Regions from separate parts of the Tardiphaga sp. 42S5 genome, predicted to be linked through region 2. Evidence: riboswitches for the same ligand, from Rfam matches in the RefSeq annotation. Region 2 holds a riboswitch; each other region holds the start of a gene.
What was found. A riboswitch is a leader RNA that binds a small molecule or an ion and turns the genes downstream of it on or off. The one in region 2 is predicted to bind cobalamin.

Region 1: it holds a riboswitch for cobalamin, as region 2 does, so the genes downstream of both, SFY93_RS25725 (DUF1636 family protein) here and SFY93_RS09825 (ribonucleoside-diphosphate reductase subunit alpha) in region 2, are expected to answer to the same signal.
Region 3: it holds a riboswitch for cobalamin, as region 2 does, so the genes downstream of both, SFY93_RS04855 (TonB-dependent receptor) here and SFY93_RS09825 (ribonucleoside-diphosphate reductase subunit alpha) in region 2, are expected to answer to the same signal.

Annotation. Positions count from the first base shown of each region.
Region 1 covers NZ_CP139027.1:5,512,594-5,520,130, forward strand. Annotated here, with positions in the region: gene cobN (cobaltochelatase subunit CobN) at 1-3,672, opposite strand, end outside; gene cobW (cobalamin biosynthesis protein CobW) at 3,688-4,701, opposite strand; gene cobU (bifunctional adenosylcobinamide kinase/adenosylcobinamide-phosphate guanylyltransferase) at 4,702-5,232, opposite strand; gene SFY93_RS25725 (DUF1636 family protein) at 5,229-5,678, opposite strand; cobalamin riboswitch at 5,788-5,978, opposite strand; gene cobT (nicotinate-nucleotide--dimethylbenzimidazole phosphoribosyltransferase) at 6,077-7,132, shown strand; gene cobS (adenosylcobinamide-GDP ribazoletransferase) at 7,133-7,537, shown strand, end outside.
Region 2 covers NZ_CP139027.1:2,109,468-2,117,004, reverse strand. Annotated here, with positions in the region: gene SFY93_RS09825 (ribonucleoside-diphosphate reductase subunit alpha) at 1-2,890, opposite strand, end outside; cobalamin riboswitch at 3,010-3,224, opposite strand; gene SFY93_RS09820 (hypothetical protein) at 3,414-3,599, shown strand; gene SFY93_RS09815 (GlxA family transcriptional regulator) at 3,605-4,564, opposite strand; gene SFY93_RS09810 (HD domain-containing protein) at 4,737-5,378, shown strand; gene SFY93_RS09805 (glycosyltransferase family 87 protein) at 5,350-6,528, opposite strand; gene ftsH (ATP-dependent zinc metalloprotease FtsH) at 6,711-7,537, opposite strand, start outside.
Region 3 covers NZ_CP139027.1:1,017,237-1,024,773, forward strand. Annotated here, with positions in the region: gene SFY93_RS04850 (PepSY-associated transmembrane domain-containing protein) at 1-1,125, opposite strand, end outside; gene SFY93_RS04855 (TonB-dependent receptor) at 1,128-3,401, opposite strand; cobalamin riboswitch at 3,508-3,697, opposite strand; gene SFY93_RS04860 (alkaline phosphatase D family protein) at 3,841-5,394, shown strand; gene typA (translational GTPase TypA) at 5,627-7,450, shown strand.

The sequences.
Region 1 (7,537 bases), 2.9 Mb from region 2:
AATCAGATCGGCAGCGCGATTGGAACGCGGTGTCCACAGATCCCGGCGAATGGCTTCGGCAAAGCGCGCCGCCGTCTCACGCAGTGCCGCGGGATTGGCAGATGCCATAAAGCCGCGAACTTCGTCATTTTCCAAATAGGAGGCGAACAGCTGATCGAAATGGTGATTGGCGACCGCATTGGTGGAGGCCGCGAAACCGAACAGATAATCAACCGTGGCCGCGATCTCGAACGCACCTTTGTAGCCATGGCGCATCACGCCGGCGATCCATTTCGGATTGGCGCCGCGGCCGCGCACCACGCGCGAGATCTCATGCGCCAGCGGCCGGGCAATCGGCGCTTCGGGGCGCGACGTATCGATATGGGCGATGCGCGGCGCCGAGCCACGCAGCGTCTGCACCGTCGCCGCGAGGCCGCCGATGAACTGGTAATAGTCGTCGGAATCCAGAATGTCGTGCTCACGATTGTCCTGCGTCTGCACGACGAGATCGACGCCCTTCAGCCGCTCGGCGAATTCGCCCCGCGCGTCCTCGCCGTCGGTTCCGCTGCCATAGGCATAGCCGCCCCAATCGAGATAGACGTCGGAAATGTCGGCGCGGTTGCTCCAGCCACCTTCATCCATCAGCGCCTGCAGCCCCGCGCCATAGGCGCCGGGCTTGGAGCCGAACACACGGCGCGTGGCCTGTCGGCGCGCAATCTCGCAGGTCATGCCGCCGGCTTCGAGCGTGCGGGTGCGGGCGCGGACATTGGCCGCGATGGGATTGGCCTCATCGGGCTCATCGAGCTCGGCCACCGCGCTCACAGCAGAGCCGATGATGTCCATCTGGGTCGGGAACGCATCGCGGAACAGGCCGGAGACACGGAAGGTCACATCCACACGCGGGCGTTTCAGTTCCGACAGCGGAGTGATCGCAAAGCCCGTGACGCGGCCCGAGGTTTCCTCCCACAACGGCCGTGCGCCGATCAGCGCCAGCGCCTGCGCGACATCGTCGCCGCCGGTGCGCATATTCGCGGTGCCCCAGGCCGACAGCGCAATTGCGCGCGGCCATTCGCCGGCCTCCTGCCAATAGCTCTCGACCAGCCGTTCGGCCGCCAGTTGCCCGATGCGCCAGGCGGATGGCGTTGGCACGGCGCGAACGTCGACGGCGAAAAAATTACGCCCGGTCGGCAGCACATCGGGGCGTCCACGCGTCGGCGCGCCAGATGGACCGGGGCGAATGAACTGACCGTCGAGGCCTTTGAGGAATGCGGCCGTCTCCGCGCCGCCGCAAGCATCGATGGCGGGTCGCAGTTTCGCATTGATCCAGTGAAGTACATCGGTGGCGCGCGTCCAGGTGGGATCGCAGGGCAGCTTGCCGGAGACCAATTGCAGCGCCAGCCCTTCGATCCGTTCGACGGTGTCCCCTGTGGTGCGCCACACTGCATCGCTGACCTCGGCAAGAACGCCGGGGCGCGGGCCGAGATAATCATTGGCCATATCGCGGGTGAGCGGATCGAACGCACCAAGCCCGAGATCGGCAGCTAGTGCGCGATGCAGTGACGCATCCTGCGGCTTGATCTCCGAACGCGGCAGGCGCGCGATGGACACCAGGAGATCATTGCGCTGCGCGTCCTCGGGCACGCGGCCAAAGATGTGCAGTCCGTCGCGGATCTGCATTTCCTTGAGATCACAGAGATGGGCGTCGAGCGCGCGCAGCGCCTCGCCCGTCGGCGTGTCGCGGGTGACATTGACGTCGGCATCAATCTGCTGCGCGCGGGCGAGCGACAGGATGTCTTCGGCGATCACGGCAGCGCGCTTGGGATCGAGATCGGTCGCCATGGCATATTCGTCGACCAAATTCTCCAGCCGCGCCAGATCGTCGTGCAATTCGGCCCGCGTCATCGGTGGTGTCAGGTGATCGATGATCACGGCGGAGGTACGGCGCTTTGCCTGAATGCCCTCGCCGGGATCGTTGACGATGAACGGATAGAGATGCGGCAGCGGACCGAGTACGGCATCGGGCAGACAATCGGCCGACAGGCCTGCGCTTTTCCCCGGCAACCATTCGAGATTGCCGTGTTTGCCGAGATGCACCACTGCATGGGTGTCAAAGCTGCGGCGCAGCCAGAGATAAAAGGCGAGATAGTGATGCGGCGGCACCAGATCGGGATCGTGATAGGTGCTCTTGGGATCGATATTGTAACCGCGTGCCGGCTGCACACCGACAGTGATATTACCGAAACGATGCAGGCCGAGACGGAATGCACCGTCGACCACATGCGGATCGTTCTCAGCTTTGCCCCAGCGTGACTCAATAGCCAGCCGCACATTGGTCGGCAGCGTCGCAAAGGCCGCGTGATAGTCAGCCAGCGGCCACGTCACGCCACCGCTTCGCTCCGCGCGACCGGCAAGCGCATTCGTTGGCCCCTGTTGCAATAGCTGCATCATGGCGGCCGTCGTGTCAGGCGCGTCACCAGTGCCGTAGCCGGCTTCGCGCATCGCGGCGATCACATCGATCAGGCTCTGCGGCGTATCGAGGCCGACGCCATTGGCAAGGCGTCCATCGCGATTGGGATAATTGGCCAGAATCAGCGCGACGCGTCGTTCGCACGCCCCAGCGCGGCGCAAGCGCACCCAGGCGCGCGCCAGATCAGCGGTCGCATCAATCCGATCCTGCACCGGCTGCAATGTTGTCGGCGCAAAGCCGCCGTCGCTGGCGCCACGTTCCTTGAAGGCGATGGCATTGGCGAAGATGCGGCCATCGACTTCCGGCAACACCACATGCATCGCCAGATCGCGCGGCGTCAGGCCGCGAGTAGAGGCTTCCCAGCTGGCGCGCGAGATGCCGGCCTGCGCGACCTGCAGAATCGGACAGCCTGACGCCGACAACACGCCGGCATCGTCATGCGCGGTCGCAGTGGCGAAGGCCGTCGCGTTAATGATGATATCGGGCGGATAGGCCGCAAGCGCGGCGCGCAGGAAAGCCGCGGAGCGCTCATCCTTCAGGCTCGTGACGTAGAGACAGGCCGCGTTGAGGCCGCGCGCGTCGAGCGACCGACGCAATGCATCGATTGCCGCAGTATCGCCGCCGGCCACCAGCGCGCGGTAGAAAATCACAATCGCATTCGGCCGGTTATCCCCCGCGGGTTCACCCGGCCAGAAGCCGGCCGAAGGCATCGGCCGCGCAACAGGCGGCTCCTCTCCGTGACCGATCAGATGCGCGGCATAGCGCAGTGCCAGCTGCGCGTTGTCGACGCCGCCCTCGCTGCAATAGCGCCACAACGCATGGGTTTCGTCGCTGCTGACCGTGCCGCGGGCGGCCAGTTCGGCATTCCAGTCCATCTCGCCGGGCAGGCAAGCAAACTTGGCGCCGCGGCTCAATGCGTCGCTGCGCAGGCTCTCGACGCCATGGGGCCAATAGCTGATACCGCCGAGCATGCGCAGCACCACGATCTTCGCCCTGGCCAGCGTTCGCTCGACATAGAGATCGACCGACGCGGGATGGCCGAGCGCCAGCATGTTGGTGAACCGCACGCTGGGGAAATCGCCCGGCAGTGTCGCATGCGCCGCATTGAACGCCGCCAGATCGCTGTCAGCCGCCGACAGCACGACGATATCGGCGGTGTCCTGCCCGAGATCGCGGGCGACGTCGCCGTCGTCAATGCTGCCGGAGGTATCGAGCTTCAGATGCATACGGGTGAACCTGCGTTACCCGGCGAGTGCCTTTCGCACGGCGTCGCCGTCGAATCCCTTGAGGCCGATGACCACCAGATGCTCGGCCTGCATCACGTCCGGCCGGGCGAAGGCGAGTTCAACGCGGGCACCGACGGCCTGCACGACGATCGGAGCAGATTTATCGGCGATGCGGGCATGGCCCTTCACACGGAGGACGCCGTCGAGGCCAAGCGCGTCGCTGATGCGCGCACGCATCGCGTCGATGCTCGCAGCAGCGGTGGGTTTGACGACGATGCTGTCGAAGTCGTCATGGTCGTGTTCTTCTTCCTCGCCGTGATGGCCGACACGAGCGGCCATGTCATCTTCGGCTGCGGCATTGAGGCCGATCAGCACCGATGGCGCGAGATCGCCCTTGGAGCGCACGATGCTGACACCGGGGCGCAACACGGCTTTCAGCTTGGCTTCGATCTCGGCGAGCTTTTCTGGAGCGACGAGATCGCTTTTCGACAAAACCACCAGATCAGCGCAAGCGAGCTGGTCCTCGAACACTTCCTCGATGGGGTCGTCGTGTTCGATGCCTCCGTCCTTGGCGCGCTGTTCGGCAACAGCGTCTTCGTCCAGCGTGACACGGCCTTCAGAGAGCGCCAGTGCGTCGACGACAGTGACGACGCCATCGACAGTGGCGCGAGTCTTCACCGCTGGCCAGGCAAAGGCCTTCAACAGCGGCTGCGGCAGCGCGAGGCCGGAGGTCTCGATGACGATGGCATCGAGTGGACGCTCGCGCGACAGCAGCTTATCCATGGTCGGCACGAAGTCGTCGGCGACGGTGCAGCAGATGCAGCCATTGGTAAGCTCGACGATATCGCCGGGCGCACAGGCCTTTGCCGCGCATTCCTCGACCAGACCGCCATCGAAACCGGCATCGCCGAACTCATTGACGATCACGGCGATGCGGCGACCGTCAGCCTGGGTCAGCAGCGAGCGCAGCAGCGTGGTCTTACCGGCGCCGAGAAATCCGGTGAGGACGGTGACGGGAACGCGGGACATTCAATTCTCCTGGGAACGCTTGAGCCAGAGCGGAAGTCCGGCTGCGATGAAAGCAACATTCGGCACGGCGGCCGCGATGATCTGGTTGAGGCGGCCCTGCGCATCGCGAAAAGCGCGTCCGAGTGGCGTCTCCGGCACGAGACCGAGGCCGACCTCGTTGGACACGAACACGATTGGATAGCGCGAGACATCGAGGAAGCGCACCAGGCGCTTGGCTTCGATTTCCGGATCGCGCTCGGCAAACATCAGGTTCGACAGCCACAGTGTCAGGCAATCCACCAGCACAACGCGCCCGACCGTGGCCTCACGCGTCAGCGCATCGACCAGCGCCAGCGGCTCTTCCACGGTGATCCAGCCTTCGCCGCGCTGCTTGCGATGCTGCGCGATGCGGGCATGCATCTCGTCGTCACCGGCCGTTGCAGTCGCAAGATAGACTTTGGTCAGGCCGATGCCATCGACCAGCCTCTCGGCGAAAGTTGACTTGCCGGACCGCGCACCGCCCAGCGCCAACGTGGTGGAGACCGCGGTCATTTCGGCGCACGCCCATCTTCAGGCGACCAACGCATCGGCGGCACGCGCGCGACCATGCCCTTGCGCAGCACCTCGGCGCGCTCGCGCCATGGCACCAGGCCGTAGTCGGCCTTCTGATAGGACTCCACGAAAGACACCAGCGCCGCGCTGCCGCTATCGGTCTGCAGATCGCCGAACAAGAACGTGTAGCCATCAGGGCTCGTCACCGCGACGGTTGCTGGCCGCTTGCAGACGCTAAGGCATTGCACCGGACGCACCATCACCGCGGCATCGCCATCGCCGAGCGCGGCCTTCACCGCATCGAACATGTCCGGCCCGACGATCGTGCCGGTTTCGGCGGCCTTGCAGCTAATGCACACACTCACGACAACGGGACCAGCCGGCACGGGGCGCGGCGGTTCGACCGAAATTTGTTCGCCAGAGATATCGGCGTTGTCGTGATCCATTACATGCTCAGTTCATGCCCTCGCGGGCCTACGAGCTTTGTTGGATCGCGCCGACAGCATGGCCGTCAGTTCGCTCCCGTCCGGTGCACCCCGCCCCGACGACGCCTCCAAAGCACAGTTCGTGATGGCAGGTCTCCTGGCTTGCGAGTCATAGCCTGTTGCCGCCTTCCCAAGAATTCTGAAGAATTCCCAGTGGCACCGGCGCGGGCTCGTCGCTTACAGTTGCGGGGGCAGCGCCGGCCTCAAACCGGCTTCCCTATTCACCTTCCACGCGGAAGGACCATCACAAAAGACGCTATCTGCCGGGTGCGCTGGGGTCAACCGCGCCGACGGACTGTCGCCCGAACCTGTTGACCTTGCAGGTCGTCTTGCGTCAGTTAGGCCGCGAAAGGAACCCTATGTCCGCCCATTCCCAGCCCTTGTGGCAGCCGCCCGCCATTGCGCCTGTTGACCCGCAGATCGCGGCAGGCATCCGTGCCGTCATCGACGGCAAGGCCAAGCCGCCGGGATCGCTGGGGAGAATCGAGGACCTTGCGCTGCAGCTCGGTATGATCCGGCATCCCGGCGAACCCCGCGGCGACAATGCTGTTCTGCTGGTATTTGCGGGGGATCACGGACTCGTGGCCGAAGGCGTGTCGCAATATCCGTCGGCGGTCACGGTTGCGATGGTGATGACCTATCTGGCGGGCCGCGCCACGGCCAATGCCTTCGCCGCGGCCAACAATATCGACGTCCGCGTGATCGACATCGGGGTCGCTGCGGAACTGCCTGTCCATCCGAAGCTGATCGACGCCAAGGTCCGCATGGGCACAGCCAACGCTGCGCGCGAACCTGCGATGACGGCAGAGCAAGCGGCGGATGCACTATCGCGCGGCTACCGGATCGCCGTCGGTGAGATCAAGGCCGGCGCAGACATCATCGCGCTCGGCGAGATGGGAATCGGCAATACGGCGTCCTCGGCATTGGTGGTTCATCGTCTCGCGCCGGCACCACTGGATGACTGTATCGGCGTTGGCGCCGGGCAGGATGACGCCGGCATGGCGCGCAAGCGCGCAGCGATCACGACGGCGGCGACGCGCAGCGATGCAACTGCGCCGCTGGATGTGCTGGCCCAATTCGGCGGGCTGGAAATCGCAGGCATGGCCGGAGCGATCCTCGGCGCGGCGTCGCAACGGCGGCCGGTGATCATCGACGGCTTCATCTCCAGCGCCGCGGCATTGCTTGCCGTTCGCCTGTGCCCGGCTGCACGCGACTATTGCGTCTTCGCACACCGTTCGGCCGAACGCGGCCATGACATCGTACTCGATGCGCTCGATGCCAAGCCGCTACTCGATCTCGGCTTGCGGCTCGGTGAAGGCACCGGCGCGCTGCTTGCGGTGCCGCTGGTCCGTGCTGCCGCGCTCATGCTGACCGACGTCGCCAGCCTCGACGACGTGCTGGCCGGAAAGATCTAGATGAGACTGGATCCGCATCTTTTGAATGCGATCCGTTTCCTGACGGTGGTGCCGGTACCGGCAAATGGCGACGCGCAGGATACTGACTGGCTCGCGCGTGCGATGAAGTATTTTCCGATCGTCGGTGTCGGCATTGGCGCCGCCTCCGCGGTTGTGTTTCTCGTTGCCAGCGAATTCTGGTCACCGCTGATCGCGGCTTTGCTGGCGATTACAACAAGCATCGTTATCACCAGCGCGCTACATGAGGACGGCCTTGCCGATACGGCCGACAGTTTCGGCGGAGGCTGGACGATCGAAAAGCGCCTCGCGATCATGAAGGACAGCCGCATCGGCACTTACGGGGCGCTGGCACTCGGCCTCGGCGTAGCGCTGCGCATCGCGGCGCTCGCCATATTCCCGATGTGG
Region 2 (7,537 bases):
TCGCTGCAGACAGATCCGGTGCAGTGACGGCGGAAGACTGAACGAGGATTGGCGCACCTGCTGTCTTCGCTGCTGCGCCTGTTGCCGACACCGCGTTGAGCTTCCCGTCGGTGCCCTTCAGCGTCGACTTTTCCACATGCGTCGCGCTGCGCGAGCGCAGGTAGTAGGTCGTCTTCAATCCCAGCGTCCAGGCCAGGCGATAGAGCTGATCGAGCTTCTTGCCTGAGGGATTGGCAATGTAGAGATTGAGCGACTGCGCCTGATCGATCCATTTCTGCCGGCGCGAGGCCGCCTCGATCAGCCACGCGCTGTCGATTTCGAACGAGGTCGCATACAGCGCCTTGAGATCGTCGGGCACGCGATCGATCGATCCGACGCTGCCGTCGAAATATTTGAGGTCGGAGACCATCACCTCGTCCCACAACCCGCGCTTCTTCAGATCGCGCACGAGGAAAGCATTCACCACTGTGAAATCGCCTGACATGTTCGATTTGACATACAGGTTCTGATAGGCCGGCTCGATCGACTGCGCGACGCCGCAGATATTGGAGATCGTCGCTGTCGGCGCGATCGCCATCACGTTGGAATTACGCATACCGGTGGACTTCACACGGTCACGCAGGCCGTTCCAGTCGAGCGTGGTCGAGCGATCCATCTGCACGCCACCGCGGGCTTCCGCGAGTATCTCGATGGAGTCGATCGACAGGATGCCGCGGCTCCACAGCGATCCATCGAAGGACGGATAACGGCCGCGCTCGGCGGCGAGATCTACCGATGCGGAGATCGAATGGAAGGCAATCGCTTCCATGCTGGTGTCGGCAAACGCCACGGCCGCATCCGACGCCATCGCGATACCCTGCACCTGCAGTGCATCCTGAAAGCCCATCAGACCGAGACCGACCGGGCGATGCTTGAGGTTGGAACGCCGCGCTTCCGGGATGGTATAGAAGTTGATGTCGATGACATTGTCGAGCATCCGCATCGCCGTGGTCACGGTGCGCTTCAGCTGCGCGTGATCGAGACCGTCCTTGCCGATATGATTGAGCAGGTTGACAGAGCCGAGATTGCAGACCGCGACCTCATCATCGGACGTATTCAGCGTGATCTCCGTGCAGAGATTCGATGAATGGATCACGCCAGCATGCTGCTGCGGCGAGCGCAGATTGCAGGGATCCTTGAAGGTGATCCAGGGATGGCCGGTCTCGAACACCATGGTCAGCATGCGGCGCCACAAGTCAGTTGCGCGCACCTTCTTGAACACGCGGATCTCGCCGCGCGCAGCTTTTTCCTCATAGGCTGCGTAGCGCTCGGCAAACGGCTTGCCATAGAGATCGTGCAGTTCCGGCGTCTCGTCCGGCGAGAACAGCGTCCATTCGCCATCAAGCTCGACGCGCTGCATGAAAAGATCCGGCACCCAGTTGGCGGTGTTCATATCGTGCGTGCGGCGGCGGTCGTCGCCGGTGTTCTTGCGGAGATCGAGGAATTCTTCGATGTCGATGTGCCAGGTCTCGAGATAGGCGCAGACCGCGCCCTTGCGCTTGCCGCCCTGGTTGACGGCGATGGCCGTATCGTTGGCGACCTTGAGGAATGGCACCACGCCCTGGCTCTCGCCATTGGTACCCTTGATATGCGCGCCGAGACCGCGCACGCGCGTCCAGTCATTGCCGAGACCGCCGGAATATTTCGCCAGCAGTGCGTTGTCCTTCACCGACTTAAAGATGCCGTCGAGATCGTCGGCCACCGTCGTGAGGAAGCAGGACGACAGCTGCGGCCGCTGCGTACCCGAATTGAACAGCGTCGGCGTCGAGGCCATGAAGTCGAACGACGACAGCAGATTGTAGAATTCGATGGCGCGGGCTTCGCGGTCGATCTCGCGCAGCGCGAGGCCCATGGCAACGCGCATGAAGAAGGCCTGGGGCAGTTCGATGCGATTGCCCTGCACATGCAGGAAGTAGCGATCATAGAGCGTCTGCAATCCCAGGAACTGGAACTGAAGGTCCCCTTCCGGCTTCAGCGCGGCAGCGATTCGCTTCAGGTCGAAGCGCGCGAGTTCGGGATCGAGCAGCTCGGCCGCAATGCCGGTCTTGATATAGGCGCCGAAATATTCGGCGTAGCGCGTGGTCATGTCGGCCTGCGACGCGTGGGTCGGCGTGCCCCCTACAATGGACAGGACTTCGGTGCGCAGCTTGTCGAGCAGCAGGCGGGCGCTGACAAAGGTGTAGTTCGGCTCCTGCTCCACCAGCGTACGCGCGGCCATGATGCCGGCCAGTGCCAGCTCATCCAGCGTAATGCCGTCATAGAGATTGCGGCGGGTTTCCTCGAGCACCGGGGCGGCATCGACTCCGTCAAGGCCGGCGCAGGCCTCGTTGACGATCAGCGCGAGACGCGCCGAATCGAGAGGCGCGCGCGTGCCGTTGGCGAGCGTGACATGCAGCACCGGCGCGGTGGAAACCGGCGCGGGCTTGGCTGCCAGTTCCTCGGCGCGGGTGCGAGCGCGCTCCTCGCGGTACAGGACATAAGCGCGGGCCACCTTGTGGTGCTCGCTGCGCATCAGCGCCAGTTCGACCTGATCCTGGACGTCCTCGATATGGAAGGTGCGGCCTTCACCGACGCGGCGAGTCAGCGCCGCCACGACTTCGCCGGTCAGCTGTTCCACCGCCTCATGGACGCGGCGCGAGGCCGCTGCCGTGTGGCCCTCGACCGCGAGGAAAGCCTTGGTCATGGCCACGGAAATCTTGCCCGCATCGAACGGCGACACCGTGCCGTTGCGTCGGATGATCTGCATCGAGGGTTCGCGCGCAGGCGCAGCGAGCGTTTCCGGCGACAGTTGAATCAGCGGCGCATGAGCCGCATCGCGTCCGTTGGACAAAACAGAAGATGAAGTAGGCATCGGCAAGACCCCGTGTGATGCATCAAGCAATGGGGGCTGGGGCCGAAAGGACGCTGCAAAATACACGGCGGAGATCCGCCGGCATTGCCTGCAAGCGACCGCTGGGACACCCCGCCCATGGACGTTCTGGTGTCGCGGCAGGTCTCCTGGCTCGCAGGTCAATGTCTGTTTCAGCCTTCCCGATGCTTGCGCATCAGTGACTTCAATCGAAACAGACTCACTGCTTACAGTTGCGGGGGCAGCGCCGGAATATGACGAAAAACAACGTCTTTACCGGCTTCCCTCTTAGCCACCAAGTCTTGCGACAGGGCGGACCGTGACATCTACATTTGGTGTGACCCGCGGTGTAGTGTCAAGCGGGCATTGGAGCCGAACGCAACAAATTCGGTAGGGCTGTTGGTTCAGTGGACAACCGCTTGCGTGGCGGAAACCGCGGGGTCGTTGGCGGTTTCTGCACGATGCGATTCGTTGCCGCCGAGCACCGCGAAGCGCAGAACATCGTGATCAACCGATGGAGGATGCGATGCGCGACCTGATGACGACCACTGAAAGGATCAACTTCAACGATTTCGTGGAGCACGCAGGCGCGCTCACGGCGTTCGAGACGACGGAGCAGATCGCCCGGCGCCGCCTCGACGAGATGCTGAACGAAGCGCTGATGGACAGCTTTCCTGCGAGCGATCCGATTTCTTCGTTGCAACTCGCCTGAGCGGATCAGACCGCGCGAAAGCTGGCCCGATACTGGCTGGGCGTCAGACCCAGCCGTCGCACGAAGACCTGACGCATATGTTCGGCGGTGGTGAAACCGGATTCATAAGCCACCACCTTGAGTGGAAGATCGCTGCCTTCGAGACGGTTACGCGCCGTGTCGATCCTGGCGCCCTCGACAAAATCAGCCGGCGTCATCTTTGTTTCGTGCTTGAACACCCGCGCGAAGGTCCGCGCGCTCATGCCCGCCACATCGGCCAGTTCATCCACGCTGTGTGCGTCACGCAGATGGGCCATCACATGGGTATGGACTCGCGCGATCGGCGAGTCCGGCTCGGCCGGCGGTACCAGATACGGACTGAATTGCGACTGGCCACCCTGGCGCTGCGCCACCACAACCAGACGCTTGGCCACGGCCAGCGCAACATCCGCGCCATGATCCTCCTGGACCAGCGCGAGACCCAGATCGATGCCTGCGGTGACGCCGGCTGACGTCACCAGCGCACCGTCACGACTATAGATGCGATCGAACTCCACATGCGCTTTGGGAAAACGCAGCGCCAATAGCGGCGCGTTCTGCCAGTGCGTCGTCACCGTCTTGTCGTCGAGCAAGCCTGCATGGCCGAGCGCGAATGCCCCGGTGCACACCGAACCATAACGCCCCGCCTGGAGCGCCGCATTGGCCAGCCACTCTGTGAGCTGCGGATCCGCCTCCGCCGTCGGCAGCCCTGGCCCGCCGGCCACCAGCACCAGATCCCAGGGCTTGTTCGCATCACTGAACGCCAGATCGGCGGATATCCGCAAACCGTTCGATGCACGCAGCGGCGCGCAGTCTGCAGCGACAAGTGTAATGTCGTAGCCGTCGCCCGGTGCAACGAAGCGATTGGCCTCCATGAACACATCAAGCGGACCGGCTACGTCCAGCGACTGGACGCCCGGAAAGATCGCAAGAGCAACGGTCTTCATGGTGATGCTTCATTCCGACGGCGAGGACAGGCCCAAGTCATTCTGAATAGATAGTCGTCTTGCGGCAGGAAATCACGGGCGAATGGCAGCTTTGCAGGGCGCGGCGCGATTGCGAGGACACCGCCCGCCGGCGACAACGGATGCATCACAACACCCCCGCAAGGAGCATCTCATGAGCAAGACCATTGCCGGCATCAAAGTCCCTGACAGCGCCCTCGCCCGCCAGGTCGATCAGCTGGTGCGCGACACCGAAAGCGATCTTCTGTATCATCATTCCAATCGGGTTTTCCTGTTCGGCGCGCTCGCCGGACAGCGCAAGGGTCTCAAGGTCGATTCCGAGTTACTTTATGTCGGCGCGATGTTTCACGACATGGGCTTACAGGCGCCCTATGCGAGCAAGGATGAACGTTTCGAAGTCGATGGCGCGAATGCTGCGGCGGACTTTCTGCGCAGCCACAGTATCGATGAGCGCGACATCGACGATGTCTGGGACGCCATCGCGCTTCACACGACACCGGGCATTCCCAAGCACAAGCGGCCCGTGGTGGCGCTCGTCACGGCTGGTGTCGAGATGGATGTGCTGGGTCTTGAGTACGACGCCTTCACGGCACATCAGCGCCACGAAGTGTGTGCCTGCCATCCGCGCGGCCATGACTTCAAGAACGGGATCATCGATGCGTTCGCTGCAGGGACGATCCACAAGCCGGAGACCACCTTCGGCAACGTCAAGGCTGACGTGCTCGACCTCCGCGACCCCACCTACAAACGCGGGAATTTCTGCAGCATCATCCTGAACTCGGCGTGGAGCGAATAGACTCCCGCACGCGCATGGCGATCAACGCTGCCACCAGCAGCGTTGCGCCAAAGCCCGTGGGAGCGCCGAGAAATGGATAGGCGATCAGCAGCGCAGCAGCGAGACCGAGCACCGGCAGTTCGTGACGGCGAAAGCCTTCCGCGAGACCGATACGGGCGATGAAGCCGATGGCAATCGCAAGCACCATCACGTCGTACAGGAAAAGGTAGGGCGTCGTGAGCAAGGCGCCGACCGCCAGTGCAGCGGCTTTCAATTCATATCGCACGCTGCTGCGCCAAAACGGCACCAGCACCGCTACGACGGCACCAATCATGATCCACTGAAACGTCCAGGCCAGCGGCTCGCTGCCGTCAAAATAGCGCACCAGTGCGAAGATGCTCTGCATCTTGCCCCATGGCGCGCGGCCTTCGGTGAGGAAGGCCTGCGAGAACATCGGCATCCAGTGAATAAAGGCCTGCCAACTTTCGGTGCCGAAAGCGAGCCACGACACCGCGGCCAGCAGCACTGTGGTGATACCTGCGCTGACAAACGCCTTCCATTGTGCCGCCGCGATCAGCATCAGCGGAAACAGAAATCCGTATTGCGGCTTGTAGCTGAGCAGGCCCAGACAGATCCCCGACAGGATCGGCCGGGTCGGCAGCAGCACCAGCATGCCGCCGATCAGCGCCGCTGTCAGAAATCCGTTCTGCCCGACAAGGCCGTTGGTCATCACCACCGGAAAAGCCGCAGCCAATAAAAGGCCGAAGGGACGACCGACGATCGCACGCATCGCCGCCAGATACGGCACGAAGCTGACTGCAGCCCAGCTGGCAAAGGCCACGGCATAAGGCAGCTTTGCGAGCAGTGCCGCGATGAACAGGAACGGCGGCGGATAATGCCAGGCGAAATTGCCGGGATAGCTCTGACCGAGAACCGCTATCTGGACCTTTTTCTGGATGTCCCAGTCATAGGCCCAGGCCGGATGACCATCGAGCACCAATCGCCCGGCAGACCACACATTGACGAAGTCGGTGGGCGAGCGGAGGCCGTCTTCATAGATCCAGCCGCGACCGTAGAAGGTCGGAAAGAAGGCGAGATGCAGCATCGTCAGGATCGTGCAGACGATCAGCAGCGCCGGCGGAACAGGGCCACGCTCAGGTATCGAAGTCATGATGAGCGGCGCTGGCATAGGGTCCCCAATGCGCATCAAGGGCGCCGGGCGACAGTGCCGAGGGAAGTTTGAGGAAGGTTTAAGTGAGACGTGGTCCCCGGATCGTACCTCGCTCCATTCGAGCTACAGATAACAAAAAACGCGGCCTTTCGGCCGCGTTTTGCATGTTTCGTGTGACGACTTTACGCCTGCGGCTGCGGCTCCAGGCCACCGTCCGGACGCGGGCGCGGCTTGCCAGCGGGCGGCACAGCCGAGGTGCGCGGGCCCGATGGTTCCAGCACCGACTCGCGGTTCGGCTTCTTGCCGTTCAGCAAATCCGTGATCTCGTCGCCCGAGAGGGTTTCGAATTCGAGCAAGCCCTTGGCCAGCGTTTCAAGGTCATCGCGCTTCTCGGTGAGAATCTTGGTGGCCTCGTCGTAACCTTCTGCGACCAGGCGCTTCACTTCGGAGTCGATCTTCTGCGCGGTCGATTCCGAAACGTTCTGCTGGCGGTTAACCTGCATGCCGAGGAACACTTCGTCATTGTTCTCGCCATAGGAGACCGTGCCGAGTTCTTGCGACAGGCCCCAGCGCGTGACCATCATACGAGCCAAGCGCGTGGCCTGCTCGATGTCGGAGGACGCACCCGAGGTGACCTTGTTGCGGCCGAAGATCAATTCTTCAGCAACGCGGCCGCCCATCATGATGGCGAGGCGCGAGGTCATCTGCTCCAGGGACATCGACATCTTGTCGCGTTCCGGCAGCTGCATGACCATGCCGAGCGCACGGCCGCGCGGAATGATCGTCGCCTTGTGGATCGGGTCGGTGGCGATGACGTTGAGGCCGACGATGGCGTGACCGCCTTCGTGATAGGCCGTCAGCATCTTCTCTTCCTCGGACATCACCAGCGACTTGCGCTCGGCGCCCATCATCACCTTGTCCTTGGCCTCTTCGAACTCGCTCTGCGTCACCATACGCTTGTTGCGGCGCGCGGCAGTCAGTGCGGCCTCGTTGACGAGGTTCATCAGAT
Region 3 (7,537 bases), 1.1 Mb from region 2:
GAGGCGCGAGTCTGGCAGCAGCTTTGTTGCGGCTTTCCAGAGACGTTCTTGCGGCAGTCTTGCGATTTCGCCGCTTGCCGGATCAATCACCGTCCTTGTGCCGTCGCGTGACGCGACGATCATCAGCGGCATGCCGTCGATCCATACGAACCGTGCTTCGACCGCGGCCTTGTCCGCCGGTGCGCGAAGGGCCACAGCGATGGTTGGCGCATCGTGGCCGGCATAGCGTTGCAATACCTCGCGTGGCGTATTGCGGTCGGCAAAAACACGGCCGGGATCGAGCGACAGCCAGCCCGAGAACATCCAGGTCAGCACGAACAGGCCGGCGATCAGTCCGGTGACGTGATGCCATGCCATCCAGCCGCGATAGGGCGTGATGTTGCCGTTCGCATAACGTCGCTTCAGACGAACGCGCAGAATGCCGATCCAGATTCCGGTAACGCCGACGATCAAACAGATGCCGGATGTCCAAAGCACCACGAGCCGCCACAGCGGGCCGTCCTTGCGCAACACGGTCGGATAGATCCAGTGCGGGATCGAGCCGAGCCAGTTCCAGACGCGTTCGGTGCGATTGGTATCGAGCGCGATTTCGCCGGAGTGCGAGGAGACGTAGAGTTTGGTGTCGGCTTCGTCGCCGAGTGTGATCAGATACAACGGCCGCAGCGGATCGTAGCGTGCGGTGACACTCCATTGATCGCGATCGACAATCTCTTCGAGCTGCGGTGATCGGCTTGCGGGATGATGTCGCGCGACTGCAAGTGCCTGCAGTTCGTTGATCTCGGTGATGGTGCGGCCATCGACGGCGGAGATGGTTTGCCGGTTGCCGTCCCAGCCAGTCAACCGATACACCGGCTCGTCGGCAACCATGTTCAATCGCAATTCGCGCGGATAGCGCGTGGCACCGGCAGCCTTCATCGCCTCGTCGGGAGAGAGCGCCACTTTCTCCCAGACGATATCGGGCAATGCCGCCAGCCGCTCTTTATCGGAGAGGCCGGGAAACGCGACATACATCATCACCACGCCCGAGATGAACCACATCGCGAAGAAGAGACAGGTGACGATACCGACCCAGCGGTGGCCGATATACAGCCACCGCCGGAGTGTGCGTGTCAGCTTGCGCGACAAGCTCAGAACTTCACATTGACGGCGAGCTGAGCCGTGCGCGGTAGGCCGAGCAGCCACTGATTGGTGCCGCCCGATGTTGCATAGACCTCGTCGAGCAGATTGTAGACTCGGAACGACACCGTTGTATTGCGGTCGGCCTTCCACTGCACGCCGGCATTGACAACCTGATAGGCAGGACGCACGAGCGTGTTGGCGTTGTCTGCATAGATGCGGCCGACGAATTGCACGCCCACATTTGCCGACCAATCCTGTGCAAAGGCCCAGGTCGCCCAGATGTTGGAGACGTTCTGCGGCACGTTGGCCGGCACGTTGCCGGCGTAGTTCACCGCAACGCCGCCAACTGATTGCACGAAGTCATCATATTTCGCACGCAGGAAAGCGGTATTGGCATCGATGCGCCAGCCGTGGTCGAGGGCGAGGCCCACCGAAGCCTCGACGCCGCGCGACGACTGCTGACCGACCTGAACGACCATTGACGGCAAGTTCGGATCGCGCGCCAACAGGTTGTTTTTGACGATCTGATAGCCGGCTAAGGTCCACTCGCCGCGGCCACCCCAGAACGATTGTTTGACGCCGATCTCGACCTGCTTGCCTGTCGCTAGTTCGAAGTTCTTGTTTGTTGCTGCCAGCGAGACTAGGCCGCCAACCGGATCTACGGCTGTAGAGTATTGGCCGTAGAAGGCCAGGTCCTTGATGGGCGTATAGACCGCTCCGGCGCGCCAGCTCGTCGCCGAGAAGGATTTCTCGAAACTGTTACCGGGGGTGACGTAGTCGGTGCGATTGATGGTCGGCTCGTCCTGCCGGATGCCACCGATCAGAGAGAGTTGTTCCGTGATCGACAGACGGTTCTCGGCGAATAGGCCATACTGGTTGGTCGTGGTGCTGAAGCCTGGAACCGTCTGGGTCGTTGTCGCAGCGAAGGAGCCAGGGAAAAAATCAGTGAGCGACACCGACGACGTGCCGCCATAGGGCGAGTTGTTGGTGTGTTTGAAGTCGATCTGGTTGACGTCGAAGCCGGCGACGAATTCGTTAGTCATGCCAAAGATATGGCCGCGGAACGTCGCGTCGAAGCGGTCGCCGATCTGCTGCTGGTCGTGGAAGATCTCGATATAGTCGCTGCGATTGATGCGGCCCGTTGCGGCGCTGAAGTTGTAGGTCTCGACGTCTTTCCAGTGCCGCTGGCTGTTCAGGTAGTACAGGGTGTTGCGCAGCGTAATGCTGTCTGTCACCTGCCACTCGGTCTTTACCTGGTTCCAGCTGTCCTGATAGCGGATGCTGCTGTCGCCGACATTGTAGTTCCTGAAGCGCAGGGATTCATCGAGCTTGCCGTTGATCAGCGGTGTGCCGAAATAGCGCGACGGGCTGCGATCGCCGTAATCCGTGGAGATCGTCCAGGTGATGTCTTCGGTCTGCTTGATCTGGACGGCGGCATGCACTTCGACATTGGAGGTGTTGTCACGATCGACCCAGCCGTCCGACATGTTGCCGGTCGCGGTGATGCGATAGGCGACATCCTTGTTGATCGGTCCACCGCTATCCACTGCAATGCGCCGGGTCATGTTGCTGTCGAGCGAGATTTCGGCCTGATTGCGCGGCACCCAAAGCGGCAGTTTCGAGATGACGTTGATGGCGCCGCCGACGGCACCTTCGCCATACATCACCGATGCCGGGCCGCGTAGCACCTCAACGCGCTCAGCTGACCAGGTATCATAGGGGAAGGTCAGCGTGCCCGAGCCGACATAGAGCCGTGTGCCGTCATACAGAGTCATCACGGTGCCGTTGCCGGTGAAGCCGCGGGTGTTGAAGGCGATGCTGCCATTGCCCGGCGCCGGGCTTGCGGTGAAGCCGGTGGCGTTCTGTGTCACGGCGTCAATCAGGTTCTGCTGGCCGCGTTCGGCCATGGTTTCTGCCGAGATCACTTCGACGCTGGCCGGCGTCTGCAGGCGCGTGAGGCCGAGGCGGCTGCCGGTGGATGTCGTGCCTGTGAGGTTGAGCGTCGGCGTTGCGAAGACAGGGCCTGTCAGCGTGGCAACCGGCGCGCCCGTATTGGCGGTGACATTGCGCTGCTGACGCAAGCGCGCGGCGCGCGTGGCCTTGCCTGATGTGGCGCGGCGCGCGCGCGTTGGCGTCACCGTCGGCTGCACCACCACTGGGTCGAGTACGTGGTGCGATTGCGCAGGTCGCAGCGAGCCCTCGGCGGGCACAAGGAAGCAGGACAGTGCGACAGAGGAAAGAAGAGCTTTGCATTGCTTCGATGCATGGGAGACGGAGGTCATGAACAGGACTCGCGGTTACGTGGCACGTCACCGCAAACCAAGTCGCCCCGCCGCTTTCAAACAGGCAGTGTGACTTCCACCAGGACACCCCGCCCAATGTGCTCGCGTGTGACCACGACTGGCGGCAGGTCTCCTGGCTCGCGGGTCAGTGCCTGTCGCCGCCTTCCCAGGTAAACACCCAGTGGCTCTTGGCGCAGGCTCGCCGCTTACAGTTGCGGGGGCAGCCGCGGAATCGGGGATCCCCTCACCGCATTCCCTTTTGATCCCCGAAGGGAACCGTCACGTTCACGTTAAGGTGAAATTTCCAAATGTGTCAATCAAGCTGCCAGTCATTCGCAGCTTGCTTTGGCGGGTGTTGATATTGCGCATCACCTGTCATCGCAGCGTCAAGCGATCTGCCTAGAGCCACTGGTGCCAGAGCCAGGATCAGGAGTTCGCCATGGCACTACGTTTATCCCGTCGTCGCTTCCTCGCGCACTCAGCCGCAGCAGGCGCAAGCTTCCTTGCGATGCCCTATCTCAGCCGCGCCGCCGATCGCCCGGTGGTGTCACATGGCATTCAGTCCGGCGATGTCGGGACGAGCAGCGGCATGATCTGGTCGCGCGCCGATCGTCCGGCGCAGATGATGGTGGAAGTCGCCACCACCGAATCCTTCAGCAATGCGCGCGCCTTGCCGCCGATTGCAGCGCTGCCCGAGAGCGATTTCACGGCGAAGCTGCTGCTCGATAATCTGCCGGCCGGGCAGGATATCTTCTACCGCGTCAAATTCCGTGATTTGTCGCATACCGCAATCGTCGGCGAGCCGGTGATCGGTCGCTTTCGCACCGCGCCGGCGGATCGCCGTGATGTGTCCTTTGTTTGGGGCGGCGATGTCGCCGGGCAGGGCTGGGGCATCAATGCCGATGACGGCGGAATGGTCACCTTCGCCACCATGCGCAAGCATAATCCGGATTTCCTGATCCACTCCGGCGACACGATTTACGCCGACGGGCCGATCCTGCCCGAAGCAAAATTGCCGGACGGCACGATCTGGAAGAACACCATCACGGTGCCGGAAAAGGCGAAGGTCGCCGAGACGCTCGACGAATTCCGCGCTGCGCACAAATACAATCTGCTGGACGACAACGTTCGCGCCTTCAATGCGCAGGTGTCGATCTTCGGCCAGTGGGACGATCACGAGGTCACCAACAACTGGTCGCTCTCGAAGCAGTTGCCGTCGTCTTACAAGGAGCGCGACATCACGCTGCTGGCTGCGCGCGGCGCCCGTGCCTTTCACGAGATGTATCCGATCTCGGTCAATCCGAACGAGCCTGGCCGCGTCTATCGTACTCTGAATTACGGCCCGCATCTCGATGTTTTCCTGCTGGACGAGCGCAGCTATCGCGGGCCCAACGGCCCGAATCTGCAGGAGAGCTATGGTCCCGATGCGTATTTCATCGGCCCGGAGCAGATGGCTTGGCTGAAGCGCGCCCTGATGGCCTCGAAGGCGACCTGGAAGGTCATCGCCTCCGACATGCCGATCGGCCTCGTCGTCTATGACAACGCTGTCGACAAAACCGGGTCTGAGGCCATCGCGCAGGGCGACGGGCCAGTGCGAGGCCGCGAGCTGGAAATCGCCGACATCCTGCGCTTCATCAAATCGGCCGGTATCCGCAACACGGTCTGGCTGACCGCCGACGTGCATTACACGGCGGCGCATTACTACAATCCGGAGAAGGCCCAGTTTCAGGATTTCGAGCCGTTCTGGGAGTTCGTCTCCGGGCCGTTCCACGCCGGAACCTTCGGCCCGGCGGCGCTCGACAATACCTTCGGCCCCGAGGTCCGTTTCGTGAAAGCGCCGGGGCCCGATAAGCAGAATTTGCCCCCGTCGGCCGGCATGCAGTTCTTCGGTCACGTCAAAATCGACGGCCAAAGCGGCCAAATGACCGTTACCTTGCGGGATCGGGCCGATATGGCCCTTTGGGCCACGGTTCTGGACCCGAAATTGGGCTAACCATTTGGCAGATTCGCATTGTTTTTCGGCGATTTCCCCCTATATTGCGCCGCAACGCGTCCGAGTACCCGGCCCCTTCTGGCCGGGTTTGCTTTTGGAGGGATTGCCCCAGCGCGTTTTCAGACGAGGCAGTTATCGAACGCGCTCGAGCGCAAGGCATAAGCCTTTTGTTGTCGAGCATGTCTTGTTGAACCCGCTCAAGGGCACCCAGACCGTAACCAGAAGAAGACCTATGAACCTTCGCAACATTGCTATCATCGCCCACGTTGACCACGGCAAAACCACTCTCGTGGACAAGCTGCTGCAGCAGTCGGGCACGTATCGCGACAATCAGCGCGTCCAGGAACGCGCGATGGATTCGAACGACATCGAAAAAGAGCGCGGCATCACCATTCTCGCCAAGTGCACCTCGGTGCTGTGGGATGAGGTCCAGATCAACATCGTCGACACCCCGGGCCACGCTGACTTCGGCGGCGAAGTCGAACGCATCCTGTCGATGGTCGATGGCGTGATCGTGCTCGTCGACGCTGCTGAAGGCCCGATGCCGCAGACCAAGTTCGTGGTCGGCAAGGCGCTGAAGCTCGGCCTCAAGCCGATCGTCGCGATCAACAAGGTCGACCGTCAGGACGCCCGCATCACCGAAGTCGTCAACGAAGTGTTCGACCTGTTCGCAGCGCTCGACGCCACCGACGACCAGCTCGATTTCCCGATTCTGTACGGATCGGGCCGCAACGGCTGGATGGCCGACAGCCCGGACGCGTCGCATGATGTCGGCATGAAGCCGCTGTTCGATCTCGTCATCAAGCATGTCGCGCCGCCGGTGGTTGAAGAAGGTGCGTTCCGCATGCTCGGCACCATCCTCGAAGCCAATCCCTATCTCGGCCGTATTATCACCGGCCGTATCTCGGCGGGCTCGGTGAAGCCGAACCAGGCCGTCAAGGTGCTGTCGCGTGACGGCAAGGTCGTCGAAACCGGCCGTATCACCAAGATCCTGGCCTTCCGCGGCCTTGAGCGCCAGCCGGTGGAACTCGCCGAAGCCGGCGACATCGTTGCCATCGCCGGCCTGCCGAAGGGCACGGTCGCCGACACCTTCTGCGATCCGTCGGTTGAAATTCCGATCCAGGCGCAGCCGATCGATCCGCCGACCGTGTCGATGTCCTTCATCGTCAACAACTCGCCGCTCGCCGGCACCGAAGGCGACAAGGTCACCAGCCGCCTGATCCGCGACCGCCTGTTGCGCGAAGCCGAAGGCAATGTCGCGCTCAAGGTCGTCGAATCCGCCGATCGTGACGCGATGGAAGTGTCGGGCCGCGGCGAATTGCAGCTCGCGATCCTGATCGAGAACATGCGCCGCGAAGGCTTCGAACTGTCGGTGTCGCGTCCGCGCGTGGTTCTCACCAAGGACGAAAACGGCAACACGCTGGAGCCGGTCGAGGAAGTCGTCATCGACGTCGATGAGGAATTCTCCGGCGTGGTCGTTCAAAAGATGAGCGAACGCAAGGCCGAGATGATCGAGATGCGTCCGTCGGGCGGCAACCGACTCCGTCTGGTGTTCTACGCGCCGACCCGCGGCCTGATCGGCTATCAGGGCGAACTCATGACCGATACCAAGGGTACCGCGATCATGAACCGCCTGTTCCACGACTACCTGCCCTACAAGGGCGAGATCGCCGGCCGCCGTAACGGCGTGCTGATCTCCAACGACCAGGGCGAAGCGGTTGCCTACGCCATGTTCAAGCTGGAAGATCGCGGCCCGATGATGATCGAGCCCGGCTGGAAGGTCTACAAGGGCATGATCATCGGCGAGCACACCCGCGAGAACGATCTCGAACTCAACGTTCTCAAGGGCAAGCAGCTCTCCAACATCCGCACCACGTCGAAGGACGAAGCGGTGCGTCTGACGCCGCCGATCCGCATGACCCTCGAAAAGGCGCTGGCCTATATCGAGAGCGACGAGCTGGTCGAGATCACCCCGAAGTCGATCCGCCTGCGCAAGAAGCATCTCGATGCCAACGACCGCAAGCGCGCCGAAAAGACCAAGGAAGTGATCGCGTAAGCGGGAGCTTTCTTTGACTGGTTATGAAATGCCCGGCGAAAGCCGGGCATTTTTTTGTATGGTGCGATGCCTTCACTCCGCCCCTCA